Regions from separate parts of the Leucogemmata humicola genome, predicted to be linked through region 1. Evidence: riboswitches for the same ligand, from Rfam matches in the RefSeq annotation. Region 1 holds a riboswitch; the other holds the start of a gene.
What was found. Region 1 has a riboswitch for thiamine pyrophosphate ahead of thiC (phosphomethylpyrimidine synthase ThiC). Riboswitches for the same ligand answer to the same signal wherever they lie in the genome.
Positions count from the first base shown of each region.

Region 2: another riboswitch for thiamine pyrophosphate. It lies ahead of AC6H4Z_RS07310 (TonB-dependent receptor); the one in region 1 lies ahead of thiC (phosphomethylpyrimidine synthase ThiC).

Region 1 covers NZ_AP040875.1:5,120,340-5,136,074, forward strand. The annotation lists gene AC6H4Z_RS22020 (D-hexose-6-phosphate mutarotase) at 1-404, opposite strand, end outside; gene AC6H4Z_RS22025 (citrate synthase) at 415-1,539, opposite strand; gene AC6H4Z_RS22030 (citrate synthase family protein) at 1,595-2,812, shown strand; gene AC6H4Z_RS22035 (HD domain-containing phosphohydrolase) at 2,817-4,760, opposite strand; gene AC6H4Z_RS22040 (slipin family protein) at 4,884-5,720, shown strand; gene AC6H4Z_RS22045 (LIC_10091 family protein) at 5,734-7,056, opposite strand; gene AC6H4Z_RS22050 (carbon-nitrogen hydrolase family protein) at 7,178-8,011, shown strand; gene AC6H4Z_RS22055 (hypothetical protein) at 8,323-8,676, shown strand; gene AC6H4Z_RS22060 (thioredoxin domain-containing protein) at 9,165-9,518, opposite strand; gene thiD (bifunctional hydroxymethylpyrimidine kinase/phosphomethylpyrimidine kinase) at 9,600-10,433, opposite strand; gene thiE (thiamine phosphate synthase) at 10,430-11,086, opposite strand; gene thiM (hydroxyethylthiazole kinase) at 11,083-11,913, opposite strand; gene thiC (phosphomethylpyrimidine synthase ThiC) at 11,917-13,662, opposite strand; TPP riboswitch at 13,771-13,873, opposite strand; gene AC6H4Z_RS22085 (MerR family transcriptional regulator) at 13,918-14,373, shown strand; gene AC6H4Z_RS22090 (ion channel) at 14,414-15,445, shown strand; gene AC6H4Z_RS22095 (Na+/H+ antiporter) at 15,459-15,735, opposite strand, start outside.
Region 2 covers NZ_AP040875.1:1,777,535-1,793,269, forward strand. The annotation lists gene AC6H4Z_RS07280 (YciI family protein) at 1-89, opposite strand, end outside; gene AC6H4Z_RS07285 (YciI family protein) at 99-473, opposite strand; gene AC6H4Z_RS07290 (MATE family efflux transporter) at 609-2,075, shown strand; gene AC6H4Z_RS07295 (transglycosylase SLT domain-containing protein) at 2,069-2,956, opposite strand; gene AC6H4Z_RS07300 (hypothetical protein) at 3,020-3,529, opposite strand; gene AC6H4Z_RS07305 (four-helix bundle copper-binding protein) at 3,526-3,912, opposite strand; gene AC6H4Z_RS07310 (TonB-dependent receptor) at 3,976-6,066, opposite strand; TPP riboswitch at 6,059-6,160, opposite strand; gene AC6H4Z_RS07315 (YMGG-like glycine zipper-containing protein) at 6,235-6,699, shown strand; gene infA (translation initiation factor IF-1) at 6,793-7,014, shown strand; gene AC6H4Z_RS07325 (porin) at 7,179-8,279, shown strand; gene AC6H4Z_RS07330 (L-threonylcarbamoyladenylate synthase) at 8,294-9,355, opposite strand; gene AC6H4Z_RS07335 (M28 family peptidase) at 9,392-11,146, shown strand; gene pnuC (nicotinamide riboside transporter PnuC) at 11,148-11,747, shown strand; gene AC6H4Z_RS07345 (AAA family ATPase) at 11,744-12,265, shown strand; gene AC6H4Z_RS07350 (MATE family efflux transporter) at 12,286-13,671, opposite strand; gene AC6H4Z_RS07355 (hypothetical protein) at 13,657-14,982, shown strand; gene AC6H4Z_RS07360 (LVIVD repeat-containing protein) at 14,970-15,735, shown strand, end outside.

The sequences.
Region 1 (15,735 bases):
TGGTCCTGCACGCGCGCCGTGAACTCGGCGTCGAATGCATGAGGCCAGATCGCCATGGTCGCCGGCGATGAGCGGAGCCGAAACGTCGCGGTCGCCGCGTGAGCGTCTGATGTCGGCGGGCCGATAAGCTCCCACTGCGCGGTGCGCGCAAATCCGTGTTTCGGGAGCGGTCCTTCGCTCGCGAACTGCGGGAAGATGACCGGCACTCCGCCGCGAATCGCTGCGGTGGAAGTGAATTCCGACGTCGAACTCACGAACAGTCGCTCGGTGCCGCGTGCCGGAATCCATGACGTGACGTGCGCGCCGTGGAGATACACCTCCATGCGCGCACCGTCCGGTGCGACGACGACGACCTTGGGCAGTCCGCCCGCGCCGATGATCGTCTCTTGGTCTTTAGATGACATCCGGCAAAAGCTAGCCGGCCATGGACTCCTCGGCGCTCCACTGTCTATCGCGCGGGCCGACATACACTGACTTTGGCCGGATGAGGCGGTTGAGCGCGCGTTGCTCGAACGCGTGGGCAATCCAACCGCTCACGCGGCTGATAGCGAAGGTCGGCGTGAACAGCGGAACGTCGAGTTCGAGACCGTGGAGCAGCAGTGCTGTGTAGAACTCCACATTGGTCTGAAGCCGGCGTCCGGGTTTGTACTCCTCGAGCAGGCGGATGGCAGTGCTTTCGACGGAGCGCGCCAGCGTGTACAGCCGCATGTCGCCCGCGCGCGTGAAGAGTCGCTCGGCCGCGGCTGCGAGAACATCGGCGCGCGGGTCACGGACTTTGTACACGCGATGCCCAAAGCCCATCAGCCGCTCGCCCGCCTCGATCTTTCGACGCAACACCTCCTCGGCGCGCGACGCATCGCCGATCTCGAACACGGTCTCGAGGGCGGGACCGGGCGCGCCGCCATGCAGCGGACCTTTGAGCGCTCCGACCGCGCCGACGACGGCCGAGACGAGATCGGAACCCGTGGACGTGATCACGCGACACGTAAATGTCGATGCATTGAGGCCGTGGTCGACGACGGTGTTGAGATAGGTCTCGAGGCCGCGGACGCGCTCGACGTCTGGCGCAACACCGGTGAGCATGTAGAGGTAGTTCGCCGCGTGACCGAGGTCGGCGCGTGGCGCGATCGGCTCGTCACCGGCGGTCAAACGAGCAAATGCCGCGACGATCGTTGGGGCAATCGCGACAATATCCGATGCCTCGCTCGAGCGGAGCGAGACAGTGCCGAGCGCGATGCGGAGTGCGTCCATCGCGTCGATGCGAGCGCGTGCGGATTCCCGCAGGATTGCGAGCGTAGCCGGCGGCAACGCGCGCCGTGCCGCGAGGTCAATGCGAAACGCGTCGAGTTGGTCCGGTGTGGGCAGGTCGCCGTGCCAGAGGAGCCAGGTGGTTTCCTCGAAGGTGGCGTGTGCTGCCAGTTCGCCGACCGGGAATCCGGCGATGATGAGTTCGCCTGCCTCGCCGTCGACATGACTGAGGCGCGTCGTTGCCGCAACGACGCCTTCGAGGCCGCTGGAGATCGTGTTGTCGTGTGCCATGGCGAAAACGTAGGGATCAGTGCATGATTGCGTCAACGTTGATTGATTGATCAATATGCCATCGAACGACCAGTGGATCACGGCAGCCGAAGCGGCGCGCACCCTGAAGGTCACGCGAGCAACATTGTACGCGTACGTCAGTCGCGGCCTGATCCGTTCAGCGCCGGGAACCGGCGCAACGCGCGCGCGCCGATACTCGCGAGAGGATGTCGATCGCCTGAAACGGCGGGCCGAGGAACGGCGCAATCCCGACAAGGTCGCGGCGCACGCGTTGCAATGGGGCATGCCAGTTCTCGAATCGTCCATCACGTTGATCGCCGACGAGACACTGTACTATCGCGGCCATGACGCGGTGACGCTCGCGCGGACCGCAACGGTCGAAGCCGTGGCGCGGCTCATCTGGACCGGCCGCCTCGACGTCGAGACACCGATGGCGCCGATGAACACGCCCGTCGCTCGGGGCAATCGTGCGGCAACCGACGATCCTTACATCGTGCGAGCGCAATCGGCGCTCGTGCACGCGTCGGTGGCCGATACACTGGCCTTCGACCTTCGCCCCGATGGCGTGGCGCGAACCGCAGGCCGCATCCTCGATCTGATGATTGGCGCGGTAGCGCAGCGCGCGCGCGACGAGCGCATCGACGCAGCGCTGGCCCGCGGTTGGGGCGTGCGAGCCGGCGGCGAAGCGCTGATTCGCGCCGCACTGATTCTCTGCGCCGACCATGAACTCAATGTTTCGGCGTTCACGGCGCGCTGTGTGGCGTCCGCTGGTTCACCGCCGTACGCCGTCGTCGTCGCGGGCCTCGCGGCGCTCGAGGGGGTGAAGCACGGCGGGAGCACAGCACGCGTCGAGTCGCTACTCGCGGCGACACGGCGCGAGCGGTCCGTGCGCGCGGCGTTGGCCGAGCGACTGAGGCAGGGAAATCGTATCGACGGATTCGGGCATCCGTTGTATCGAAACGGCGATCCGCGTTCGGCCGCGCTCCTCGAGATGCTCGACGATCGATTTCCACGATCGCCCGAACTCCGATTCGTTCGTGAATTCGCGCGCGTGACCGAGTCATTGACCGGCGAGAAACCCAACCTCGACTTCGGGCTTGGCGCCGTGTCGCGCGTACTCGGATTGCCTGCAGCGTCGGGGCTAACGCTCTTTGCGATCGGCCGGACGATCGGCTGGATCGGGCATGCGATCGAGCAGTACGCCGTCGATCAGATCATACGGCCGCGTGCGCGATACACGGGCGTGGCTCCAGTGACGAGCAGCGCTGTGTGATGCCCTACAATCGACGCCAATCTTCGTCGAGAACTTTGCGGTAGACCTTACTCTCGGCGAGGATGTCCACGAGATCTCGATCGACGAGGCCGGCATCTGCATCCGCGCGAATGATCTCGAGTGCTCGCTCCGCCGTCACCGCAGGCTTATACGGGCGATCGTTCGCCGTGAGCGCGTCAAACATGTCGGCGACGGTGATCATTCGCGTTTGAATCGGAATCTCGTCGTTCTGAAGATGCCTCGGGTAGCCAGTGCCATTCAGTTTTTCGTGGTGGCCGGAGGCGTACGCGACGAGGTTCTTCAAATCATGCGTCCACGGAATTCGCTCGAGAAACGCGCTCGTCTTGGCGACATGTGATTCCACCTCGGCGCGTTCGCCAGCGTCGAGCGTTCCGCGTATCAGTTGGAGATAGCGCAGCTCGTCCGGCGTGAGATACGGCGCCGAGCCTCCGCCTTCGACCGGGAAGGTGCGCTGAGCGATCTTTCCCAGCTCGATGGAATGCGGCTCGTCGACGACGGACGGCTCGTTGGCGGCGCGAACGATTTCGCGGAGCCGGTCCACGTCGCGCAAGCGCTCGTCAAGCTCGGCGTCGAGGCGCGCGACGCTCGCTGCATCGGCGCGATCGGATTTGCACGCGGCCACGAGCTGCTTGTAGTGCTCGAGTTCCAGCGTCCGACGAATCAGATCGAAACGTGAGTCGACGCGCTCCCACAGCACCGGCGGAAGCTTCTTCGCTTTCATCAGCACATCCTCGCGAACCGCCACCTTGCCGATGTCGTGAAGCAGCGCGGCGAAATGCAGCTCGCGCATTTGCTCTTCCGTGAACCGAAGATCGTGATACGGGCCGTGGCTGGTTCGCTGCACCGCCTCGGCGAGTGCCGTCGTGAGCGCAGCGACACGAACCGAGTGTCCTGCTGTCGACGGATCGCGCGCGTCGATTGCTGACACGGCAGCCTTCACGAGGCTTTCGAGAATGTGTTCGATCTCCGTGTATAGACCCGAATTCTCGATCGATACGGCCGCTATACTCGCGAGCGAACGGGCTAGCCGTACGTGTCGCTCAGCGAAGGGCACGATGTACCTGTCGGCATCTGCGTCTGCCATGATCGACGCATTCGGGTCGATCTTGCGATTGATGAAAAAAACGACGCCGAGTACTTCGCTCCGTTGCGTGAGCATTGGCACGGCCAACATCGATCGTGCGGGATAGCCGTAGCGACGTTTGAAATCCGCGCTCGCGACGAAAGTCGACCCTGGCGGTAAGGCTTCGGCGTCGGCCACGACTACGGGCTTCTTCGTAAATGCCGCGTGGCCAACCATGCTCGTGCTGCCGACCGCAAAACTGACAGTAGGAGTTTCGATGTCGGGCAGCGAGTCGAGCTCGAAGACGACCGGACGCAGGTGCGCGTTGCCGTGCTCGTCTCGTTCGAGGATCAGGACGCCGCCGCCATCGCTTTCCGTGAGTCGTTTGCCGTGTGCGACGATGAGTCTGAGGAGCACCGTCCGATCGCGTTCGTGCATGAGCGCGATACCGATTCTGTTCAGCTCTCTCGACTCATCGTCGACGCGCGCGAGGTCGCGCTTCATCTGAGCGCCCTCGGCGCGCGACGCGGCAAGCTGACAAGCAGCGTCCAGCAGACTCGCCCTGATGGCGGGGTCGTGGGCGCCCACCAGCGTGATGTCGGCGCGGTCACCGAACGCGGTTGACGCGTCCGTGTCTTCGGCGACGACGACAACGTGAGCCGGCAAATGCTGGAGCGCAGCGAACCGTTCGAGCAATCCACCATTCGCGACGAGCACGACGGCGTCATCGTCGTTGATCGCGCCGGCGACCAGGTCGCTCGGCGAACGCCACTGAATTGTCGAACGTCGCGCAGCGCTCAGGCCCGCTCTCAGTTCGTCAGGCGCGTCTGGCGACTCTTGGTAGACGACGCACTTGCTGGCCATGCGTTTGAGCTAGCGCAGTGATCATGCCGACCATGACTCGGCGCGCGTCGGGCTCGGGTATCGGAAAGCCGAGGGATCGTTCTATGCGTCGCCGGCTGACGCTTCTCGTCCTCAAGGTTTTGCATGAACGGCAACCTGACTCTGCCTTCGGCCACGCTGATCATCGGCGTGCTCGTCGTCGTCATCGCACTCTTGTTCGTGCTGCGATGCATCAATGTCCTGCGGGAGTACGAGCGCGGCGTCGTGTTCCGCCTCGGCCGAGCAGTGAAACGGGAGAAGGGCCCCGGATTGGTGATGATTGTATGGCCGATCGACCGAATGGTGCGCGTGTCGCTCCGTATCGTGACGTGGGATGTGCCGCCACAGGACATCATTACGCGAGATAACGTGTCGCTCAAGGTGAACGCGGTCGTCTATTTTCGCGTGACCGATGCGAACAAGGCCATCATCGAAGTCGAGAATTACCGGTTCGCCGTAGAGCAGGCGGCACAGACGGGACTTCGGTCGGTGCTAGGCGAAGTCGAGTTGGACGACCTGCTTGCTCAGCGCGAAAAGCTCAATGCGCGGCTGCAGACGATACTCGACGAGCACACGGAGACGTGGGGTGTGAAGGTGACGCAGGTGCAGGTCAAGCAGGTGGATCTTCCACAGGAAATGCAGCGTGCGATCGCGGCTCAGGCGGAGGCCGAGCGTACGCGTCGGGCAAAGATCATCGCGGCCGACGGAGAATTTCAGGCCTCGGCGAAGCTGGCCGAGGCGGCGGCGGTGCTCAATCGTGAACCGATTTCGGTGACGTTGCGGTATCTACAAACGCTCATCGAGATCGGAACGGAGCAGAACACGACGATCGTGTTTCCGCTGCCGCTCGACTTGCTCGGCGGCCTGCGGCAGAAGACGCCGAGCGAAGTATCGGCGCCGCCTCTGCAGCCGCCAGTTTTGCAGCCGCCGGCGACTGCTTAGCGCTGCGCGGCAGTCACGGCCGAGTCTTCCACTCATCGGTCTTGGTTGTCGCCGTCACCTGCTGGTAGGTCTTGAGCTCGCCGTTGTTGAACGCTTCGATCGTGCGTCCGATTGGAGCGATCCCGGAGAGGAACGCCGACGTGTTGGCGAGCGTCGGCGGTGGCGGGACCGTGACCACGCGAGTCGTCAGCGCTTTTCCGGTGCTGTCGGTGCCTGTTGCCGTAAGGATGCCAACACCGCTGCTGTCCCTCACGTCCATCGAAGTGATGACGAATTTTGGCGGGAGCGATCCACCGAGTTGCGGAACATAGATAATGGGCGCGGGAGGGGATGGGACCGCGCGAATGAAACGACTGGTCGAGTCGATCGGCAGTGCCTGGATGTTGCGATAGAAGCGCTCGTCGATACTTCCTGTGAAGAGGTACTGCTCGACGTTCGAGGTGTAGAAGGCGGTGACGATCTGGTTTCGCTGTTTCAGGTAGTCGCCGACGCTACGGATCGCTTTGGCGCCAGAGAAATCCCCGACAACCGGCACTATCAGATTTCGGCCTTCGAAGGTCCGAAGCCAGCGATATCGTTCCTCGGTCGCCAGAAAGGCTGTGTTGACACCGTCCTCGGTCGTGAGCGTCTGGAGTTTGGAATAGGCTACGTGCCACTGCGTCACGGCCGGCGGCGGCGCCCCAAGACGTGATGCGTAGCTGATGTTCGGGCCAGCTTCACGAAACGCCTCAAAGACTCGGCGCATCGACGCGATATCGGCAGGGGACATCGCGAAACCGTGCGTCACTGTGAGGCGATCGACGATCGCCGTCCACGTGGCGTTGAACGCGGAATCACTGACCGGTGCGACGGCGAGCGAATCGAAGATTTCGTCGGGGGTCGCTGAGGACGCGAGTGTCGGCGGGAGGGACCGAGAGAACAGTCGTGCGACGAATGCGGCGCGCGTTGGCGACAGCTCGAACAGCGCTTTGTACATGAGGTGCAACATCGCGTTCTGGCGGCGGATGTCGAAGATCACCGCCAGCCGCGGCTGGAGATTGACGATGTACGTGAAGTTCTGTTCGGGTCCAACGCCGAGGTAGGCGCCGTTTGGCGTTAGCGTTTTCTGAAGTGTGGGAATGACGTACTGATAGGTTTTTTCGTTCGAGACGAAGTTTTCCGACGGAAACGAGCCTCCCTCCTCGGACATCGTCGTGAAGATGCGCCAGAATTCGCGATCCGACAGCGAATCCGTCGTCGCACGTTTGGTCTGTGCCGGCGAAGTCGCTGGCAGGAAGACGAGAACGGCGGCGCAGAGTAGCGCAAGGCGGGCAGAACGACGGGACGCGAGCGGCAAACGATAGCTCCGGTGAGACCGTCAGAGCACCAAGACTAGCATGCGGCGCAGCTCCGCGGCAACGCCGCGTCGAATCGTCGGTGGGGATGGCGCGAAACCGTTCACCGGATCATTCTGAACGGTGCTCGACAGTCGCGCGGGTCACGCCGTTCACATCGCATCCAATCTCATGATCGTTGGTCTCGCATCGCCCCGCATCGCGTCGTCCGTTGACGACGGGTTGGAACGAGTACGGCGTCTCATCTCCGACGCGTCAGCCCGAGGCGCCGAAGTCGTGTGCTTTCCGGAAGCCTACATACCCGGACTGCGTGGGTTGGATTTCGAGGTTCCGCCATTCGAGCGCGCAGACGAAGAACGAGCGCTGCAGGAAGTCGCCAAATGGGCGCGCGAATTCAAGATCGCGACGATTCTCGGGATCGAGCACATCACTGAAACGGGACGGCAGATTGCGTCGGTCGTATTCGACGCAAAAGGAATGGAGCTTGGACGGCAGACCAAAGTTCAACTCGACCCCAGCGAGGAGAAATTCTACGAAGCCGGAACGGGACGAGCGATTTTCGAGGTAAATGGGGTGAAGTTCGGGATCGCCATTTGTCACGAAGGTTGGCGGTATCCCGAGACAGTCCGATGGGCCGCGGTGCGTGGGGCGAAGATCGTGTTTCATCCGCAGCATACAGGAAGCGAGACTGACGGGGTCGTACTGACGAGTTGGGGTTCGGCGAAGGCGCCGTACTATGAGAAGGCGATGATGTGCCGGGCGCTCGAGAACACGATCTATTTCGCCAGCGTCAATTATGCGTTGCGGTTTCCGGAATCAGCGACGGCGGTGATTGGGCCGACCGGAGAGTGTGAAGCGAGTTTGGCGTATGGAGAAGAAGGGGTGCTGATCCACGAGATCGACGAAGAAAAGGCGACCGGGTTGTTGGCGGGGAGGTTTGCGCCTTCGAAGTATTGATGGTTTGAAAAGGCGCAACGACTGAAGGGCGGGACAGCCGAACGACGCACCGGCCGAACAACGCACCGGCCGAACAACGCACCGGCGAACAACGCACCGGCCGAACAACGCACCGGCCGAACAACGCACCGGCCGAATAGCGCACCGGCCGAATAGCGCACCGACCGAACAACGCACCGGCCGAACGGCGCACCGGCCGAATAGCGCACCGGCCGAACAACGCACCGGCCGAACAACGCACCGGCCGAATAGCGCACCGGCCAAACACCGCGACGGCCGAACACCGCACCGGCGAAACAACGAGGCGGCCGGTGTCACGTCTTCAAAAGCGACGTGAGCATTTTGATAATCGTGACGAGGCGGTTGCGAAGCCTCCAGAAGGTCGCCTCCGCGATTCGTTCGGACTGCAGGTTGGCTCGCAGGTGCCGAATCGTCTCTTCCGCCTCGCCCCGCGCGATTCGAAGGGCTCGGTTGCGCTCACCCTTCTTACCTCGACCGAATCCTTCGCTGATGTTGGCACCGATCGAGTGGGCGGAATCCCGGAGTTGGCTCGCGTGGATCAACTGTCGCGGAGCGCGATCGATGAGTTGACTGATTTCGTCCGCGACGTGATCCGCGGCGTCGAGAACGGCAAGATCTCGGTGATTGCTCATTCCTCACACTAGATCATCCGCGCGACGTCTCTGCGACCGGTTCGTTGCGTAACGCATCTCCATATTTCGCCTCCGCCGTCCCGCGCCGGACGGCCGGGGGGGGGGCGGGTGCGTCGTCTGGCCGGTGCGCTGTTTCGGCCGTCACGTTGTTCGGCCGCCGCGTTGTTCGGCCGCCGCGTTGTTCGGCCGCCGCGTTGTTCGGCCGCCGCGTTGTTCGGCCGCCGCGTTGTTCGGCCGCCGCGTTGTTCGGCCGCCGCGTTGTTCGGCCGCCGCGTTGTTCGGCCGCCGCGTTGTTCGGCCGCCGCGTTGTTCGGCCGTCGCGTTGTTCGGCCGCCGCGTTGTTCGGCCGCCGCGTTGTTCGGCCGCCGCGTTGTTCGGCCGCCGCGTTGTTCGGCCGCCGCGTTGTTCGGCCGTCGCGTTGTTCGGCCGTCGCGTTGTTCGGCTGTCGCGTTGTTCGGCTGTCGCGTTGTTCGGCCGTCGCGTTGTTCGGCTGTCGCCTTCTACTCCCCGACCTGTCGCCGATTCATGTGCTGAGTGAGCCGATCAATCAGCTTCGCCTTTGGCATGATGCCAATGACGCGATCGACGAGCTCACCATCCCGAAACACCAGCAGCGTTGGAATGCTGCGCACCCCGTATCTCACCATCGTAGCCGGCTCGGCATCTGTGTCCATAGCCAACACGCGAATGGCCGATCCCAGTTCGCCCGCAACGGCTTCGATGATCGGTTGCATCACTTTGCACGGCGGACACCACTCCGCTGAGAGGTCCACGGCGACGAGGCCCGTACCTGGAGCGATGGCAGACGCGAACGCCGCGTCGGTAACGGCGTGGAGAACGGTGGATGCAGACATCGAGATGAACCTCCCATCGAGTTGGCCCGGTGCGCTCGCTACCGGTTATCGAGGAGGTTAAGCCTTAAAGCGCGCTTTAAGTCAAGCCGACGGTAGGCCGCCACGCGACCACAGCGCGCCAAGCTGATGTACCGGACCCGCTCCGCCGCCCACCGTGAGATCGTTACCGTGCGCGATCGACTCGGCGACGAAGCGCTGCGCGGCCGCGCATGCGTCCGCGAGCGAGAATTCTCGTGCAAGGAAGACTGCGATCGCCGACGAGAGCGTGCAGCCAGTCCCGTGAAGCGTGGTCGCCGCCACGCGCGGCGCGCGAAGCTCTCGCATCTCCACGCCATCGTCTAGCACGTCAACTGCGAACTCGGCGTCATCGAGATGGCCACCAGTCACCAAGACGGCACGGACACCAGAGCCCATGAGACGACCGGCCGCCTCGCGCATCGCCGCAACGGAGCGCGGCTCCGGAATCTCGACAAGCACGGCCGCCTCATAGACGTTCGGCGTGACGACCGTGCCCAGGGGGATCAGCTCGCGGCGCAGGGCGTTGAGCGAAGTCTCATCGATCAAGCGAGCACCAGTCGATGCTCGCAGGACTGGATCGATGACGACGATCGGTGGCTTGAACGTTCGCAACACGTCGGCCACGACGCTCACGGCGTCGCCCGAACCAAGCATTCCGATCTTCACAGCATCGACGCGTACGTCGTTGAAGACTGCCTCGAGTTGCGCGCGAAGCACGTCGGCGGGAACTGGGAACACACCTGACACGCTAACCGTGTTCTGTGCCGTCAACGCCGCCGGAGCGGCACAACCGTATGCGCCGAGCGCAGCGAAGGTCTTGAGATCGGCCTGAATGCCAGCACCGCCGCTCGGATCAGAGCCGGCGATGCTCAGAACATTCGGGACGCGATCGTTCACGTCGCGAACTCGAACGCGGGGCGCGTCGACACTTCGACCAGTTGACGCGCAGCATCAGCGGGATCCTGAGCCGAACAGATGGCCGAGACCACGGCAATGCCGCTCACGCCGGTCGCGCGTACTCGCGCCGCGTTACCGTAGTTGATCCCACCGATTGCGACGCTCGGCAGCGATAACGCGCGACAGACAGCAGCGGTTCCACTCAACCCGAGCGGCGGCGCTGCATCGAGTTTGGTTGGTGTCGTGAACACCGGCCCCACGCCGATGTAGTCGACGACTGATGGATCGACCAACTCCGCTTCGGCGAGCGTCGTGACCGATAGGCCGACGATTGCGTTCGGTCCGATGAGACGCCGAGCGTCGGCCGCGGACATGTCGTCCTGGCCGACGTGCACTCCGGTTGCGCCGGCGGCGAGTGCAACGTCGACGCGATCGTTGACGATGAGTGGAATGTCGAACGGGCGCAGCACCGCGGCGAGTGCTGCGGCGACTTCGACAAACGCACGAGTCGACGCATTCTTCTCACGAAGCTGCACCGCGGTGACGCCGCCGCGCACGGCTTCCATCACGAGATCCTCGATCGATCGTCCCATTGTATCGTCGCGGCCAACGACGAGATACAACGACAAATCGATCGATCGACGCGCGCTCATTCTCGGTCGCGCACGCGGGCGCGCCGTTCGAGTTCGTCGCGATCCAGACGGTACAATGCGTCGAGCAGATGCAGTTGCAAGGAGCCCGGTCCGGGCGACTGTTCCGCCGCTATTTCACCCGCGACGCCCAACGTCGCGAGTGCCGACACCGTCGCTGCGAACGGATCATCGTTGGCGCCGAGAAAAGCGCCGACGAGTGCGGTGGCAGTGCAGCCCAACCCGGTGACGCGCGCCATCATCGGATGGCCGTTGTGAATCGCAACGACGCGATCGCCATCCGTGACGTAGTCGACCACGCCGGTCATGGCAACGATTGCATGCGTATCGCGAGCGAGCGAACGTGCAGGCTCGAGTGCCGCCTGCGTCGAGTGCGTTGCGTCTACGCCTTTGCCGGCGGCGCCGAACGATCCTGCCAGCACCATGATCTCCGACGCATTGCCGCGAATCACCGCCGGCGTGAGGCGCGCGAGATCGGCGCTGACCTGCGACCGATAGCTCGTCGCGCCGGCGCCGACGGGGTCGAGCACCCAGCGAATGCCTGCGCTATTCGCTCGGGCGACCGCGAGATGCATGGCGTCGACCCAGCTGGGCGATAACGTACCAATGTTGATCACGACCGCACGCGAAATCGCCGCGAATTCTTCGACCTCTTCCGCCGCGTGCACCATCGCAGGCGACGCACCGACGGCGAGCAGCGCGTTCGCCGTGTTATTCATGACGACGTAGTTCGTGATGTTGTGCACCAACGGCGCGGCGTCTCGCACACGTACGAGCGGCGTGGAGAAATCGAGCGTCGTCGTGTTTGTCGGAATCGTTGTCGTTGCCATCGCTCAATCTCCCGTAGCGACAGTCGCCGTTGTGGCGACATACAGTTCTCCACCGGTAGCGCGGAACTCAGACGCTTTCGCCGCGAGTCCAACGTCCAGCGCATCGGTGGTATTCGCGCCAAGCGATGCGGCGTAGTCGCGGACATCTTGAGTGATCTTCATCGAGCAGAACTTCGGGCCGCACATCGAACAGAAGTGCGCGACCTTCGCACCATCTGCCGGCAGCGTTTCGTCGTGATAGGCGAGCGCCGTCACTGGATCGAGCGCGAGGTTGAACTGATCGCGCCAACGAAACTCGAAGCGCGCCTTGCTCAGCGCGTTGTCCCAGTCGCGCGCGTGTGGATGGCCCTTGGCAATGTCGGCAGCGTGCGCGGCAATCTTATACGTGATGACGCCGGCCTTCACGTCGTCGCGATTCGGCAGACCAAGGTGTTCCTTGGGCGTGACGTAGCAGAGCATGGCTGTGCCGTACCAACCGATCTGCGCCGCGCCAATGGCGCTGGTGATATGGTCGTAGCCCGGCGCGATGTCCGTGGTGAGCGGTCCGAGCGTGTAGAACGGCGCTTCGTTACACCACTTGAGCTGCTTGTCCATGTTCTCTTTGATGAGATGCATCGGAACATGGCCCGGGCCCTCGTTCATTGTCTGAACGTCGAACTCCGACGCGATCTTGTTCAACTCTCCCTGCGTCCGCAGCTCGGCGAATTGCGCTTCGTCGTTCGCATCGTAGATCGAACCGGGACGAAGGCCATCACCGAGCGAGAAGGACACGTCGTACGCACGCATGATCTCGCAGATTTCGCGGAAGTGCGTGTAAAGGAAGCTTTCTTTGTGATGCGAGAGACACCATTTCGCGATGATCGACCCGCCCCGTGACACGATTCCGGTCATTCGCTTGGCGGTCATCGGGACGTACCGTAGCAGCACGCCAGCATGCACAGTGAAGTAGTCGACGCCCTGCTCCGCCTGTTCGATCAGCGTGTCGCGATAGAGCTCCCACGTCAGCTCTTCGGGAACGCCGCCAACTTTCTCGAGCGCCTGATAGATCGGCACCGTGCCGATGGGCACCGCGGAATTGCGAATGATCCACTCGCGTGTTTCGTGAATGTCCTTGCCGGTCGAGAGATCCATGACCGTGTCGGCACCCCACAGGGTTGCCCAGCGGAGCTTCTCGACTTCGTCGTCGATCGACGAACGAATGGCAGAATTACCGATATTGGCGTTGATCTTCACCTTGAACATGCGGCCGATGATCATCGGCTCGAGCTCCGGGTGATTGATGTTCGCTGGAATGATTGCGCGGCCGCGCGCGACTTCGTCGCGGACGAGTGTGGCCGGCAGACCTTCGCGCAGCGCAATGAACTCCATTTCAGGAGTGATCTCACCGCGCCGCGCGTAGTACATCTGCGTTACCGGTCCGGTGCCGCGTAGCGTTGGCCGCTGCAGACCTTCAGGGATTTCGGCGCGCGGGCCGGCAGGTGCCGTGTACGTGCGCGACACCGTCGCTACGTTGCCGCGCGACTCGATCCACTCGGCGCGAAGCGCAGGCAATCCATCGCGCACGTCGTAGCCGCGTGGGCCACTCGTGTCGTAGACGCGGAGCGATGGCTCGCCGCCGGAGAGCGTGATCTCCCGGAACGGAACCTGGATTCCATGCGGTCCACTCACGTGAACCTTGTGGGAGTTCGGGAACGCGTCGCCGTAGCCGGTGTCCGCGATCTCGAGCGGCGGCAAAATCGTAGCAGCCATGGTGTCTCTCCTGCCAACAATTGCAGTCGAGATCCGGATGGGTTCGGTGGCCGTCGACACGACGGCCATCGAGGCGACGGGACGCGAAATCCTGGGAATTCCAGGAATCCTCGCGACTCGCCGCGCTCCCTACGCCGGTGTGATCCGGATCAGGTTCCAAGGGACTATCTCAACTCCGCGCTCTCGCGACGGAATACCCCTGGCGGCAGGGGTGAATTTACCTGATACGGAAGAAATCAGCGAGGGTGAGTCACGATGGACGGTCTGAGCATTGGCGAGATCGGTGAACGGGCGGGGATCGCCGCGTCGGCGATACGCTACTACGAGCGGCTGGGACTGCTCCCCAAACCGGCCCGCATTGGCGGCCAGCGACGGTACGATGAGAGTATTCTCGAATGGCTGTCGCTGATCGCGCTCGCGCGCGAGGCCGGGTTCACCATGGCCGAGATCAAGCGCCTCGTGACCGAATTCAAACCCGGCACGCTGCCGGCGGCGAAGTGGAAAGAGCTCGCGACGCACAAGCTCGAGGAGATCGACGAGACCATCGCGCGCGCCGAACGAATGCGCGCCGTGCTACGCATCGCACTGGACTGCGGATGCTTTCGACTCGAGGACTGCGGTGCGCTGTTGGCTGCCGGGCCGGTCGACGGTCAGAGTCCATGCGTACTTCCAAGCTCCGTCAAGCGCAAAGCGTCCGGTCGCATTCGCTGAATGACTTGCGTCCCTTCCTCGACTCATCGATCATCCCACTGTGCACCAACCTTCGATTGACGATCGCGACGGTCAGCCGCCGCCAAACGCGCCGCCGGGACGCGAATACACCGACCTGGGCTTCGGGCGTGTCGTTTCCCAGCAGGTTCGCGGACGTTTTCTCTCGCACGACGGCGAACCAACAAGCCGCAAATATGGCCTCGGCTCGCAACGACTCGAGCGCTTCTATCTCGCCGCGCTGAACGCACCGCTCGCCGTCTTCGCACTGTGGGCGCTCGGCACGCTGCTGCTGCTGAATGGCTTCTTCACGCTCGGCTACCTCGCGCTCGGCGACAACACGTTGCACGGCGGCGATCTGCTCGGGCTCAAAGATCCGTTTTTGCGCGCATTCAGCTTCAGCGTCGCCAAGTTCACGACGAGCGATCCCGGGCCGATCTACGCGATCGGTCCTACGGCGCATTGGCTCGTGGTCTTCGAGTCGTTCTTTGGGCCGTTCATGCTCGTCGCCACGGCCGGTCTGCTCATCGCGCGACTGACGCGTCCGCGCATGCGTCTGCGTTTCAGTCAGTCGGCCGTCATTGCGCCGTATGAAGGTGGCCGTGGCCTGATGTTTCGCTTCGTGAATACGCAGCCGAGCGAGTTGAGCGACGTACAGGTTCGCGTCAGCCTCACCCTGTTCGAAGAAGTCGACGGCAAGCGTGAGCGCAACTTCTATCCGCTCAAGCTCGAGCGCGATTCGGTCGACCTGTTCACGCTACACTGGACGGTCGTTCATCCGATCGACGCCGACAGTCCGATGCGCGGCATGACGCCGGACAAAATCCGCGAGGCGCAGGCCGAGGTGTTGATTCTCGTCAATGCGCACGAGGAGAATTTCTCGACGCGCGTCACCGCTCGCGCCTCATATTGGTGGGATGAGATCCGCTGGGACGCAAAGTTCGCAAGCTTGTTTGCGAGTACGACCGATGGTGCGATCGCGATCGACGTCGACCGACTCGATCGACTCGACCGTTTGGATCCTGGGGCGACGAGCGCGCCCGCTGCAATCGAACAGGCCGCCGCGTCGAAATAGCGGTGACAGCTAGCTAACGATCCTCGCCTGCTCCGACTCGAACGGCTTCGAGGTCGAGTTCCTGTTCGAGCTGGCGTAGCACATCGTCGGAGATCGCGCCTTCATTGCGCAGCCGGACAAGCATGCGTCGCTCGGCTTTCAGCATTTCAGTCCGAAGCCGGCGACGCCCTTCTGGTTCGCCCGAACTGTACTCGAGCAGGCGAATCCGATCGCGCAGTTCGTTGCGGAGCCATTCGACATCGCGACCGTCGACCCACGATTCGCGAGAGACGTCCTCGAGTGCCTCGGCG
Region 2 (15,735 bases), 2.5 Mb from region 1:
TACTTGCCCATTGCGGCGATGACCTCTTCCGGCGGCATCACGCCCGCTTCGGTCTCTCGATCGGCCTTGCGAATGACCATGAAACGCATTGTCTGATTCTATCGTGTGAGTGTGAGTTGCGGTTCGAAGTCGGAAGACTCGAAGATTTGTCGCAGTTCAATTTGGGCCCGGGCTTCAAACGGGAGTCGTTTCGCCCACTCGATGGCTTCCGCTTTCGACCGCACTTGGATGATCCAGAAGCCAGCGACGAGTTCTTGGGTTTGGGCGAACGGCCCATCGGAGACGGCTCGCTTTCCGTTTTCGAACGTCACGCGGGCTCCCTTCGAGCTTGCTTGGAGTCCTTCGGCCGCGAGGAGGACGCCAGCCTTAATCAGTTCTTCGTTGTACTTATCCATCGCGATGAGGTCTTTTTCGGACGGCAGCTTTCCCGCTTCGGAATCGGCGTCGGCTTTGACCAGCATCACGAATTTCATCGAACGGGGCTCCGTGATTGTGTTCGGGTTTCGCGCGGGTCCTTTCCATCGTGCGGAACGGGGCTCTACTTACACGTCGAGCGGCACGCCGCTGGATCGACATGATCACAGAAGTTTCTTCCGGGTCCGAATCCTTTGACTGACGTCACCGCGCCAGCCGATCGCAATACGTCTGCCTCATCCGCTCCGACGCCGCCGCCCAACACGCGGCGGTACGATCGGTCGATCGTCGAGGGACCGCTCTCGCGCGCGGTGTGGAAGATCGCTTGGCCCACGATGCTCGCCAACATCATTGGCGGAATGCAGGGCATTGTCGACCACGTCATGGTGGGACACATCGTTGGCTTTACCGGCAATGCGGCGATCGGCGTGTCGTGGCAAATCTTCATCATCGTCATTGCATTCATCACCTCGCTCTTCACGGGGATGAGTGTGCTCGTCGCCCGCTTTGCTGGGGCCGGTGAGGAAGAGAAGGTCGATCGAACGGTGTATCAGGCATTTCTCACGGCGATCGGGATCTCGTTGTTCATCATGGCGCCGTTGGGATATGTGTTGTCGCCGCACCTGCTCGATCTCGTGAACGCGGCGCCGAAGGTCAAGGCCGAAGCGCTGCCGTTCCTGCGGATCATGTTCATGTTCAGCAGCGGGATGCTGGTGTTCTTCATGCTTGGCGGCGCGCTGCGCTCGGCCGGTGACGCGCGCACGCCGATGGTGCTTGGCATCGCGACAACCGTGCTCAACATCGTGCTGAACGTCGTGCTCATTCGCGGCCTGGGTCCGATTCCGGGTTTCGGGACGACCGGCGCCGCGATGGGGACATGCATCTCATCGGGCCTGGTTGCGCTGTACGCGCTGATGAAGCTCACTCGCGGCGGTTGGGTCGTGTCGTTCCCTCGAGGGCAGGGCTACGCCCCGGACTGGACGATCATCAGATCGCTATTTCGCTTCGGGCTACCCACGGGCATTCAGGGAATTGCGATGAACATCGGCGGCGTACTCATGCTGTCGTTCATCGGTTCGCTCGCGCAGAGCGCAGCCGCACAGGCGGTGTTTGCTGTGTCGTATTCGCAGCTCTTCTCGCTCATCACGTGGACGTCCACCGGATTGATGGGCGCTGCGGCGGCGGCCGCTGGACAGAACCTGGGTGCGGGAAAACCTGATCGCGCTGATGAGGCAGTGCACGTCGCCGCGCGAATCGCGATGCTGGGCGCCGGTTTTATCGGTCTGTTCTTTCTCTTCTTCCCGGCGCAATTGCTTGGTGTATTCGGTATGACCGAGCCCGTGGTCGTCGAGATCGGATCGGAGCTGTTGCGCGTTCTCAGTCTGTCGGGATTGTTCATCGCTGTGGCGCTCACGTACACGGGCGGCCTTCAGGGAACGGGTGACACGAAGAGCCCGCTGTACATATCAGTCATCTCGCAGATCATCGTTCCGCTCGGGATCTGCTTCGTGATCAAGCACACGGGGACGCTGCAGCCACTGCACATCTGGATCGCCATTCTCATCGGCCACGCGACCCGCTGCGGCTTGAGCGTCCTGCGTTTTCGCCAGGGGAAGTGGCGGTCGATCTCCGTCGATATCAGCGGCGGTGGGCGCTACTGAGTTGCTGGGGCGGTATCCGGTTGCCGTCCCATAAGCCCGGAAATGAACGGCTTGGCGATGCAGTCGTAGAAACTCTTGTCGCCGCACATCGCTTCCGCCTGGTTTTCGACGAAGGTCTTCACCTTGTTCGGGTATGTCTTGCAATTGGGCGTGTGGCTGCCGCTCACGCAGCCGTTATAGCGAAGCAGCCCTTTGCCGACATTGCCTTGCGTTACGCTGCCAGAATCGGATTTGATGTACTGTTTGAGGATGTAGATACCGTATTTCAAATTCGTTGAATCGGACGCCAGATCTTTACCGAACTTGGCGCTCAATGCCTTGAGCCAAATCTTCGGATAGACCTGCATGAGGCCGACCGCGCCAACGTCTGACATGGCGCCGCTGATGAATCGGGAATTCTCGGTGAGCATGACGCCGAACACCACCGCCGGAGGAATGCCCTCGACGTACGATTCGCGGACGGCGTAGTAGGCAATCGAATCCGCGCGCGCCGGATTTACGCGACCTGTCTTCACGAGGTCGGCAGCAAACGCCTTCCGATCGGCCTCGAATTGAGGCGTTTTCATCATTTGCGCGATGCGACTCGTATCTACCGCGCCAGGCGTTGGCGCCGGCGTCAGCACTGTCTTCGCGAACACCGGCGCCTTCTTGCTGATCGCCTGAACGACCGTTGGCTGATTCGTGAAAATCGGCCGAGTCAGCGTGATTGCCGCGATGATGGCGAGCAGAGCTCCGCCGATGAGCGCTAGATCTCGTCCGGCGATTCCCAGCAAGCGGGCCGAACGGCTCGGTTTTGCATCACGCCGACTAGCCGAGGGCTCCGCGCGGCGATCGTTCGCCTCGCGACGCTCCGGTTTGGGTGATGAGAGCGGCTCGGACATGGTGCCGTAAAACGCAAGCGCCGCACCGGGTTCACCGTCGGAGCGCGTTGCCCGCCCGGCAGGTCAGCGTTTTCCGACCCGCTTCATTTCATAGACGGTCACGCGGTCGTGGCCGCCCAGGCCGGTGCGTGCGGTTGCCGTCCACGCGTTTGCGCCCTGCGACGACCACGCGAAGCTGTTGTTCGCGTTCGCTTGCGGCACGAAGTACGCGCCCGTCTCGTCGATGTGCGTCGCGGCCCAGCGGCCAGGCCCGAACGTATGAAAGATTCGGCCGACGGACAGATAGACGCGGCCACTGCCCGTCGTGCGCGTCAATGTCGAGTCGCTGTAGTACGTGATCTCGATCGTTGAATCATTCGCGAACTGATAGCGCTCGTAGAAGGTCCGCTCGCCCGTGGCGTTTCCTTCCCACGTGCCCTCGAGCCATTTGAGTCTGGCGAGGTCTGCCGTGCCGAACGCCGCGCGCGGTTGTCCGCGTTGCGCCTGTGCCACCGTGGCTGCGGCCGCTGTCACAACCGCCGCGAGAACGACGAGCAACGAGCGCCGAATGGCGGGCGAACGCGAAATGCTCATCCGCCCGCTTCGTCTCCCATCGCGGCCATTCGATCGCAGGACTCAGCGCATGATCCGCACACGTCGGCGCAGTGCGCAAGCTGCTCGTCACCGCTGATGGTGCGGCAGGCTTCTTCGCAGGCGCGGCAGAGTTCGGCGCACGCGCCGCAGGTGACGACATGATATGGAGATCCGCGCAACATGAAGTTCGCGCTCGTCTGACACATCTCCGCGCAGTCGAGTAGCAGGCCCACGAGGTTGACCTCAGTGTGGTCGCCGCCCGTCGCGAGGCAGTGCTGCAACGACAGCGTGCACACCGCGTGGCAATTCAGGCACTCCTCGATGCACTCTTGGAGCGCGTCGTGGGTGTGCTCGTGGGCGCTATCGGTGTCGTTCGTGGCCATGGCTGCTCCGAGAGTGTAAACGCTGACGACCGGGGCAGGTTGCGTACCGCGGCGACCGACCGGTCAAAATCCGACTTTCAAACCCATGAAATAGTTGCGCGGCGGGAGGACGAAATAGTACGACACACCGTCGCTCGCGTAGCCGCTCCCGTACTTCTTGCTGTCCGTCAGGTTGTTGCCGCGCAACAGGATCTCGTATTCGCGGACGTGAAACGACACGCTGCCGTCGAGATTGAACGCGGCAGGAAGAACGTAGCGCGAGTCGTTGGTGTTCTGCAGGAACGCGCGGCTGGCGAAGCGGGACTCGAGCGCGAACGAGACATTCTGCGTCGCCGCCAGCTGAGCTCGTTGGAACGTCGTGAAGTGCGGCGTGAGCAGCGGCTCGACGTCGTGATACGTGAGCGGCGTGCTCTGGCTCGAGTCGGTGTACGAGCGAATCCGATTCATACTCGCCGCGAAATTGGCGGTCAACATCAGGCGAGGAATCGCGCGATAGGTCACGTCGGCCTCGATGCCGCGCCGGTAGCTGGCGCCAACGTTCTTACGCAGTGCTGATCCAGTGAGGCTGAGTGCACCGATCGGTGCGATCTCGTTTCGAAAGTCCATCGAGTAGACGTCAACGTTCAGGTCGACGTTGCGCGTGCGGTACGCTGCGCCGAGCTCGAGATCGTGAACCGTCTCGGGTTTCACGCGCGTCAGATCGCCGACGTCCGCGACGTTCGAAGCGTCGACATTGTCCGCTCCGGCAAACATGTCGCTGCGCGCCGGTTCGCGAGAGTTCTTGCCGTATGATGCGTAGACCGACAGGGGCTCGCTCAGCGCGTAGGTGATTCCTGCCTTCGGATTGACGAACGACCACGAGACGGATCGCTCGGCGATGCCGGCGTTCGCGTCGGGCGAGTAGCGGAATTCGGCATGACGTGCCTGCGCGTCGCCGAAGAGCGTCGAGCGGCCAGCCGTGTACGCGAGTTTGACGAACGCGCTCGCGTCCTGCTTGTGGCCGGTGTTGAAATAGACCGCGTCAGTGAGGTTGGGCCGTTCGTATTCGGCGTGATCGCGCGCGTACGTATTCGCGTTGACGCCCACGTCTACCTGGAGCGCGTCGTGCCGATAGCTCCAATCCGACGTCACGCCGTACCAAACGAACTTGAGATTGAAGTTGTCGAGCGAATCGATGAGCACATCGTAGTCGCCGCTCGCGGAGATGCGATACGCCGTGGTGGACAACGACGACGACGGGCCGAGTAGCCGCGTGTACGAGAGTGCGGCAATGCGCTCGCCGAAACCGTCGCGTTCGCGCGGCGTGAGCGGATTGATACGACGATCGGTTGCGAGATCGCTCTCGGCGACGGCGAGATACGCCATCGTATCGCGCATCGTGCCGGTCGTCACGGTGACCTTGGCGATGTCGCGGTCGCCGAGGTAGCCGGCGGAGAAGAAGAGTGAACGTCCTTCGACGCCCGAGTGGTAGCGATAGCCGTCGGTATGCAGCGCCGACACCCGCGCGTACATCGCGAAGCGACTTGGCAACAGACCGCTCGAGAATTCTGCACTCATGCGCTTCGAGCCGAACGAGCCGCCCTCGAGCTGAACTTCGGCGCGACGCGGGGCAGCGAGTGAAACGCTCTCCATGTTGATGGAGCCTGCGTACGCCGCGGTGCCATTGCTGCTCGTGCCAACGCCGCGCTGCACTTGAACGGAGTTGAGGCTATTGGCCAAATCGGGGAAGTCGGCGAAGTACAGCACCTGATCTTCCGGATCGTTCAGCGGAATGCCGTCGAGCGTGAGGTTGATTCGCGATTGATCGATGCCGCGAAGCCTGATGTAGCTATAGCCCCAGTAGTTGCCGGTCTCTGCGTGCGCCGTGAGTGACGGCGCGGCTCCCTGCAGGAGCATTGGCACGTCCTGACCGAAGTAGCGTGGCTTCACCTCGCTCGAGGTGATCGTCTTTTGCGAGATCGGTGCGGAGCCGGCGCCGCGCACGGCAGATATCATGACGCGTTCGAGTTGCTGCGTGCGACTGCTGTCGGCGCGCGCGCTGTCGCGGCCCGCAGCTTGGGCGCCGAGCGTGGTGCTGGCGATGAGAAGGGTGAGCGACGCAGTGGCGATCGCCCGGGTGCGGCGCGCAGGCGCCGATGGGAACAACACAGTCATCTGATTGACTCCCTACGCCGGTACAAACCGGATCAGGTTCTACGGGTCTCTCTCAGCCTGCACCCGACGTGGGCAGGCACCCCGGTCAACGGCGAAACATAGCGACGCAATCGTGGCACGTGGCCTGCCTTTTAGTGCGGCATGCCATTCACACAAAGAAGGCCACCAATGACGAAGCGCATTCTCTCAACACTGATTTTCGGGCTCACGATCGCCACCGTCGCGTGCGGGAAGGGTCGATCTGGCGCCGCGGATACGACCCTGAATAGGGATCTCTCACTAGCGGCACAGCAGCATTCGCTCGATAGCCTCGCCGACGCGCCAGCCCAGTCGTCGGCACCGCGAACGGCCACGACGACTCATCGGACATCATCGTCTGGTGATGTGTCTCACACCCGGCGGAGCGCGGCGAGTACTTCGACCGTGTCATCGAGCGGCTCCGCTCCGGCCTCGACGGGCGGCACAGTCGAGAAGCACACGCAGCGCGATGCGGCGATCGGCGCGGCGGCGGGTGCTGTTATTGGAGCGACGACCAGTAAGAACAAGGTGAAAGGCGGGGTGATCGGCGGCGTCGTGGGCGGGATTCTGGGCGGCGTGATCGGCAACAACGTCGACAAGAAGAAAAAGCCCTAGGTAGGCGGCGCCGCCTGCCCGGCGGCGCGTCTTACTGGATTTCGACCGAGGCCCTATACTTGTAGCTCCCGTGTACGTCCATAACGAGGGTTCATGGCCAAGGAAGAACCGATACAACTGGAGGGGCAGGTGACGGAGGTGTTGCCAAATGCGACCTTCCGTGTGCAGTTGACCAACGGTCACAACGTGCTCGCGACGCTCGGCGGCAACATGCGGCGATTCCGGATCCGCGTGCTTCAGGGCGATCGCGTCACTATCGAGGTGTCGCCGTACGATCTCACGCGCGGCCGCATCATCTTCCGGCACAAGACCTGATTGTTTTCGGCGCGCGTCGCGGGGCGCGCGCCTGTCGTTCTGCCTTCACGGCTCCAGATCGTCCCTCCGTCGCAACGCCTGCCTTCCCCCCGTTCGCGGCTCAATTTGTCCCGCCGGTTTGCGAATTCCGGTCCTGCCGCTGCTTCCTGATTGGTATCCCCACAATGCTACTGCGCCACCTCCGCGCCCGTTGGGCGGCCGTCACGATCGTGTCGTGTGTAATCGCGGCGCGCGCGATGGCGCAGGACAGCGCCACGACGCCGCGGTTGGCGCCGGGTGCGTCGCCATCGTTCATTCCGACGTTGAGCATTCACGGATACATCCAGGTCTACTACCGCGCCGGTGATCCGTTGACCAAAGACGGATTCCGATTGCGAAAATCCGATCTGAAGTTTGCCGGCGATGTGTCGCCCAATGTTCAGTGGCGTGTGACGTTCGACGCCGGAAAATTGCTGACGCTGACCAACAAGACCACGGTCATCGCCGATTCGGTCGCGCTGAGCGATGCGGCGATCGATCAGAAGTCGAAGCTGCTCCAGGATGCGGCGCTGACGTACAACGTCAACAAGGATCTCAATTTCGACATCGGGCAGCAAATCATCCCGCTGACGCTCGAAGGCAAGATTACCGCGGCGCAGGTCGAGACGATCGAACGAAATCTCTTCACGAGCGAGCGGTCGCGCGCCGTGGGGCTCGGGGATGTGCGCGACATCGGTGTGTCGGTGAATGGCTTTGCGGTGAATACCATCGAGTATCACGCCGGTGTGTTCAACGAGACGGGCGATGACGCCGGCAGCACCGATACGAATCAGCAGAAGGCGTTTATTGGCCGCATCTCGATTCACCCGTCGCCGTTTCCGGCACTGCAGTTCGGCGCGAGTGGCGGCTACGAGGGCGGAGCGCGCACGCTCCAGCGACGTCGTGGCGCGACCGAAGTCCAGTTTCGCGTACCGTTGTTCACGCTGCGCGCCGAGTCGATGTCGGCGCGCGACGGAAATCTTCGCCGCTTCGGCTGGTATGGACTCGGCGCTTTGCGACCGACGTCGAATGTGCAGCTCGTCGCGCGGTTCGACTCGTGGGACCGCGATTTGAGTCGTGATGCGTCGGTCGCCGACGCGTATGAGCGACAGGTAGTGCTGGGCGGGAGCTACGGGCTCGATCTAGCGACGCGCGTTTCAATCAACGTCATTCGGCAGACGTTTCCGAACGTCAACAACATTCGTGCGGCAACGTTTCTCATGACCGCGTTCCAGGCGTCCTGGTGAGCTGACCGCCGCGCTTATCGCGCGGCGCGCTCGAGTCGGTCACGCACGCCCGTCCAGTCGTCGCTCACAGGCGGACGTTCGACGAGGATCACGTCGCACCCGCCGTCGTCCATCGCGTGGAGTGTCTCGTACAATCGGCTTGCGTAGCCAGCTGACGTCGACGGCATTCGCGTCAGCACCGCGACCGTCGCTGCGGTCAGGTCGGAATTGATCACGACCGCGCCGATGACGTGGCCGCGCGCGCGCTCGCGAGCCACTGTTTCCGCCATGTTGGATGCGTCGACGAGAATGAGATGCGCGCGCGGGGAATAGTGCCGGTCCAGCATGCCGGGAGAGGGACGGGCATCGCTCCCCTCGATGCGATTCGCCAGCATGAGAGGGCCGATGACGCGATTCAACTCCTCGGCGCTGATCGTCCCGGGGCGCAGCAGCGTTGGCGTTGGTGTCGTGAGGTCGACGACGGTCGATTCGATTCCAACTGTCGTAGGACCGCCGTCGAGAATGACGTCGACCGAATCGCCAAGTGATTTGGCGACGTGCGCGGCGGTCGTCGGCGATAGCATCATCGAGCGGTTCGCACTCGGCGCGGCGACCGGAATAGCAGCGGCGGCGAGCAGTGCGTGGGCAACTGGATGTGCCGGAACTCGTATCGCGACAGAGGGAAGCCCTGCGGTGACACCATCGGGGACGTTCGGCTTTTTGCGAAGCACGATCGTGAGCGGCCCGGGCCAAAATGAGCGGGCCAGTAGCTCTGCGTGTTCCGGCCACTCTGCGGCAATGATCGATGCGTCGAGCGCGTCGGCGATGTGTACGATCAGCGGATTGTACGCCGGGCGGCCCTTGGCCGCGTAGATCCGCTCCACGGCCTCCGCATCGAGCGCATTCGCGCCAAGCCCGTAAACCGTCTCGGTCGGAAAGGCGACTAGGCCGCCAGCACGGAGGACCTCTGCGGCGCGTGAGACGACTGCCGGATCCGGCGTTTGGGGGTCGACGTGCAGGAGATCCATGTGGTGGAAGGTATACAGAACCGTCACTGCCCGGGCGAGATCGTTCGTCGAGTTGTAGCTTGGAGTCATGGGACCCGCAGTGCGTTCATCCAGACCAACGTCACCATGTCAGAGATGACTCAGCGATTTGCTCTTCTCGCCGCCGCGGCCAGCGTGGCGATCACCACGCCCGTCGTTGCGCAGGTTCGTCGTGAGACGCCGACGGCCGTGCAGCGCTACCTCGAGCTGACGCGCCCGCTGTTTTCGGGCGATCGCGCCTACGATCAGGTCGCGTTCATGGACCAGTACTTCCGCTGGCCAGGGAATACGGGTTTCAACGCGAGCATTCGTCGCGTCGAGGAAACTCTCAAGAACGCCGGCTACGTCGAGGAGTCGAAGGCGAAGAAGGGCGATGCGCTCACGTATCGCATCGAGCATCGGCCCATTCGCCAGCCGGCGTGGGAGCCAGTCGACGCGAGCGTCACGATCGTCGGCGAGTCGAAGCCGGTGCTCCAGTTCGCGACGAACCGTAACATGCTCGCTATCGCGTCGTTCTCCACGCCGGATACCGGCATTCTTGCGCCGCTCGTCGACGTTGGAAAGGGGACACCGGCCGACTACGACAAGGCGTCGGTTGCCGGCAAAGTTGTTCTAGCTGACGGCGGCATTGGTCGCGTGTTTCCCGAGGCGGTACAGAAGCGCGGCGCAGTTGGCGCGCTCGCGTATAACATGCCGGCGTATACGCAGCCCGACGTCCACCGCACGTCGATTCAGTTCGGCTCCGTGCCGTACGACTCGGTGAAGAAGAGCTGGGGCATGCCGATCTCGCGCGACGCGGTCGATCGGTTGCGCGCGGCGTTGGCCAAGGGCCCCGTGATGGTGCGCGTCAAGACGAAGTCGAAGATGTACGCGTCAGATGAGCTGACGCTCGTTGCTGAAGTTCACGGCAGCACGCTGCCGGATGAGCGATATGTCGTGAGCGCCCACGTGCAGGAACCGGGGGCGAACGACAACGCCTCGGGCGTCGGCGACCTCAGTGAGATGGCGCGTGTGCTGGCGACACTCGTGAAGAACGGATCGGTGAAGCCGAAGCGCACGATCACCATGTTGTTCGGTCTCGAAATTCAGCAAACGCGAAATTTTCTCGCAGACGATTCCGTGCGCACCAAGGGCGTGCGCTGGGGCCTGAGCCTCGACATGACCGGCGAGGACACGAAGAAGACCGGCGGGACGTTCCTCATTGAGAAGATGCCCGACCCGTCGGCGGTGTGGACGCGTGGCGACGACCACCACAGCGAGTGGGGCGGGCGTCCGATCGCGAAGGCCGACATCGTACCGCATTACTACAACGACTACTTGCTCTCGCGCTGCCTCGATCAGGCCGCGGCGACGGGTTGGGTGGTGCGTACGAATCCCTTCGAAGGCGGAAGCGATCATACGCCGTTCCTCACGGCCAAAAAGCCAGGCGCACTGTTCTGGCACTTCACCGACGTCTACTACCACACCGACGGCGACCGTATCGACAAGGTGTCGAAGTCGGAGTTGGTCAACGTTGGCAATGCGGCGCTGGCATCGATTCTCACGCTGACGTCGGCCGATGGCCCAACGGCCCGCGCGCTGGTGGCGGAGTTGGAGCGCGCGGCAATCGCGCGCCTCGACACGGAGCTCAAGCTCAGCAAAGCTGCGCTCGCCGCGAACGGCAATCGCGCGACCGAAGAGGATATTCTCAAGACGTGGACCGACTACTACGTCGCGTCGTTGCACACGATGACCGACATTGAAGTGGGTGGATCGTCGCCGGAAACACTCAAGGCGATCGATGCGGCGGCGGAGCGTGTGAAGGCCGCAGGCGATCAGCGACTGGCGGCCCTCAAGCCCTGACGTGACAGACTTCTGCGTTTGGCTCGCAGGCCACGGCTCGAGTTGTCTCGAGGCCGTGGCCGTTCTGTTTGGGGTCGTGAGCGTGTGGCTCAGCGTGCGCCAGAACATCTGGAGCTGGCCCACGGCGCTCGTGAACGTCGCACTGTATTTCGTGCTGTTCTTCAAGTCCGGTCTGTATTCCGACATGGCGCTCCAGGGCGTGTACTTCGCGCTGTCGATCTATGGCTGGTACGAGTGGCTGTACGGAGGCGAAGGTCGCACCACGCTCGCCGTTTCACGCACCACGCCGCGCACCTGGGCCGTTCTGTCGATCGTCGGCATTGCCTTCTGGGCCGTTGACGGATTGATCACGTCTCGGTTGCCGGGCGCCGTCGTTCCGTATCTCGATGCCGCCACGGCGACGACGAGTCTCGTTGCGCAGTACATGATGACGCGCAAGTTGCTCGAGAACTGGATCGTGTGGATCGTCGTCGACGTCGTATACGTCGGCATGTTCATCTGGCGCGGCCTGTACCTGACCGCGGCCAACTACGCGATCTACCTAGTGCTCGCGGTACTCGGCTATATCGCCTGGAAGCGATCGCTCGAGGCGACGGCGTGATTCGTGTCGTCCTCACAGGCTCCGAGTCGACGGGCAAGTCGACTCTGGCCGAGCGTCTCGCGCGCCAGTATCACGCGGAGCTCGTGCCCGAATTCGTGCGCGGCTTCGCTGAAGCGCGCGGCGGAGTGATCGAGTTCAGCGATCACGGCCCGATTGCGCGCGGGCAGATCGCGCTCGAGGATGAGTATATCGCACACGGCGGGCGGCTACTCATCCAAGACACGGATTTGCTGAGTACCGTGGTGTACTGTCGGCACTACTTCGGGGCGTGTCCGGCGTGGATCGAAGAGAAAGCGCTCGAGCGTCGTCCCGATCTGTATCTGCTGTGTGAGCCAGACATTCCCTGGGTCGCTGACGGTGTGCGCGATCGTGGGCATTTGCGCGAAGAGATGCACGCGCTGTTTCGTGACGCAGTGATCGCGTCTGGCGCGGCGTACGTTGTGATTCGTGGGGACGGAGAGCCGCGGTTTGTTAGTGCCGTCCGGGCCGTCGACGCGCTGTGGGCGCGGACGCCATAAGCGAATTGGTTTTCGTGGCGCTAGTCGTCCGCACGCGGATGTTCGAGGTGAATGCGCCGTAATTCGCGACTGAACACCACGCGAATTCGTAGGTAGAGGAATAGGGCAACGGCGGCGAGCGAAAACACAAAGCCCCACCAGAGTCCCGCTGCGCGCATTGCCGTATGAAAACCCAGATACGCGCTGACTGGAACGCCGACCAGCCAATACGCTCCGAGCATCACCAAGAGTGGGGCCGTGGTGTCGCCTGCGCCGCGCAGCACACCGGCACCCACCGCCTGCGCGCCGTCGAACACCTGAAACACCCCGGCGATCGGAATGAGAACCGACGCAAGGCGAATCACGGTTGTGTTATCGGTAAACGCGCGTGCAAAAACACTCGGCGCGGTCAGGAATGCCACGGCGGTCAGCGTCATGAAGCCCACGCCGCATAGATACCCAGCGCGAATGGCGTAGCGCGCGCGGGCGTCGTCGCCGGCACCAATCGCATGGCCCACGCGTACGGAGGTCGCCGTGGCAACGCCGAGCGGCACCATGAAGGTGAGCGACGCAAGCGTGATCGCGATCTGGTGCGCCGCCATCTCGATGGTGCCGAGCACGCCCATCAACAAGCCGATCGCGGAGAACGCGCCCGCTTCGAGCGCTTGCTGCACGCCGATAGGCAGCCCGAGCGTGAGCATTCTTCGAATCGCGGGCCACTGCCAACTGTCGCGTCGAATCGGAATGAGATTGGGACGCAGGTGCTTCCAAGCCAGCGCCAACAGAAGAATGGACATCAACCATCGGCTCACCGCTGTGGCAATGGCACTGCCAGCGACACCGAGCGCTGGACTGCCGAGATGTCCGTACACGAACACCCAGTTGAGCGCGACGTTCGCGGCGTTCGCGAGTGCGATCGTCCAAACGATCGGCGCAACGCGATGCATGGCCTGAAGACTCTGTCGCAGTACGACGAAGGCAAGAAACGGTAGCACGCCCGCGATCGAGATCAGGAGATAACGCGCGGCGTCGGGTGCGATCTCCGCTGGTTGATGTACCGCACGCAAGAATGGGCCAGCAGGCGCGAACAGCGCAGCCGCAAAGACCGACAGACCGAGCGCGATCAGGAGGCCTCGCTGCATGGCGCGCGCGACCGACGCGCTGTCATCGGCACCGATCGCCTGTGCGACGAGTGGATCGAGAGCCATCAACGTGCCCGAACAGAAGAACGACACCGTCATGAAATACAGATTGCCCAACGCCACCGCGGCGAGCATCGTCGCCGAGACCTGCCCGACCATGAGCGTGTCGACCGCGCCCATCGCCGTGAAGCCGAGTTGTACGAAGACGACAGGAATCGCCAGCGAAACCGTCGCCCGCAACTCCGATTGCCGGGCACTAGCTTTGAGCGCATGCGTATCTGGCATCTCGTCACTGTAGCGGGGCTCGTGCTTGCGCGCGACTCGGCCGCTCAGGCCGTGTCCGTTGCGGCGCAGGCAATTCCCGTGGTGACGCGCGCCGACCCGACCGCAACGGGGTCGGCGCTCACTGAGGCCTATCTCACGCAGCCGATCGTCATGGGACACGCTGCGTGGAACGTGTTTCGGCTCAACGCGATGTTCAACTTCGAGGGGCTCACGCTCCAGCGCGGCGAGTTGAGCACGGGCGGCTACGGTGAAGGGTACGTCGATCGACGTCATCCGCACGCGTATGTGCACGAACTCGTCGCCGGCGCGGACGCAACGAAGTTCGGATTTCAGGCGTCAGCGTTCGTCGGGCGCGGCTTCGCCCCGTTTGGCAGTGATGATCCGATGGTGCGTCCATTCGAGAAGTACCCGATCAACCATCACCTCGCGCAGGTGCTCGAACGCGCCGTTGCGATTGCCGCTGTTCAGCGCGGGCCGGTCATTGCCGAAGTTGGAACGTTCAACGGTGACGAACCATTGAATCCCGGCAGTTCACCGAATTGGAATCGCTTTGGCGACTCGTGGTCGTCGCGTCTCACGCTCTTGCCGCTCGCGGGCATGGAATTGAGTGGAAGTCTGGCTCGCGTGCGCTCGCCGGAAGAACGAAGCGGGGCAGGTCTCGACCAGCACAAAGCGAGCGTCGTGGGCCGATATGCGCGACAGATGTCGACGTCAGCGAGCTACGCACTCGTGGAATGGGAGCGCACGAACGAATTGGATCGCGGCGAAACAATCACCTCGTTGTATAGCGTGCTGGCTGAGGGCGCGTACTGTCGCGCCGGAGTCATTGTCGCTGCTCGGGCCGAGCGCACCGATCGCCCCGAAGAGGAACGCCTCAGCGATCCCTTTCGAACGCCACGCCCACCGCACGATTTGTCGAACCTTGGCGTGTCGCGGTGGACGACGTTCACTCTCTCGATTTCGAGTCCGGCTGCTCGCGCCGGTATTTTCTCGGCCCGTCCATTCGTCGAGATCGAGCGGATTGGCGCTGCCGCCGGCAATCCGCCGGGAATCTTCAATCCGGACCTTCGCTACGGCGCAAACCGAATGTGGATGGTGTCCGTAGGCGCACGGCTCGTGGCCGGAATGCCGCATGTTCGGATGGGGCGCTACGGAGCAGCCCTACCAAGTGCAAATTTGGGAACTCGCGCGGTGCCAGGTGAGTCTCATAGCATGCCCGGAATGCCGGACATGCCCGATATGCCGAGCGGCGCGCATGATATGTCGCCAGGTTTGTCAGCCCACCCCCTGACTTCCCAATGCAGTCTCTGACACGAACCGCTGTTGTTGCCGCCGTCGTCGGCGGTATTGCGCTCGCCGGCTGTAGCGGCGATGCGTCGTCGCCTGGTACGGGATTCAATGGCCCGTCTTCCTGCGCTGGCATCACCGTCGACCCGCAGCCCGCGAAGACATCGCCGGCGACGCTGCCAGTTCTCGGCATCGGACTCGATACGACGCGGTACACCGCGGAAATCGCCGTGCGCGGTAGCATTGCCTATACGTCGACATGGAATGTGCGACGTGCTCAGGGCAACAAGATCAACATCTGGGACGTCAGTGGCGCGTGTCCGCAACTCGTCGACTCGCTGATCATCAGTGGCGTGACCACAACGGGCGACGTTGCCATCAGTGACGACGGCAAGACGCTCGTCGTGGCGACGGAAACGTCGAATGGATCGATCGTGACGTACGATCTGACCGATCCAAAACACCCAGCCCTCCTGGCGCGATTCATCACGCCCGAGACGAGCGGCGGCGTCCATACCGCCGAGATTGGTCGTGTGAATGGGAAGCTGTATGGCTTCCTATCGATCGATCCGAGCAGCGCGGCTCCCGCGCACATCGTGATCGTGGACCTGTCGGTTCCGGCTGCGCCGAAGCAGGTGTTCGTGAGGCAGGTAGGCAGCCCGTACGTTCATGACACCTACGTACGCGACGGATTGCTGTTCGTGGGACTCTGGAACGATGGCATGGACATCTGGGACGTGGGCGGCGGCGGGCGCGGCGGCACTCCCGAGAGTCCCG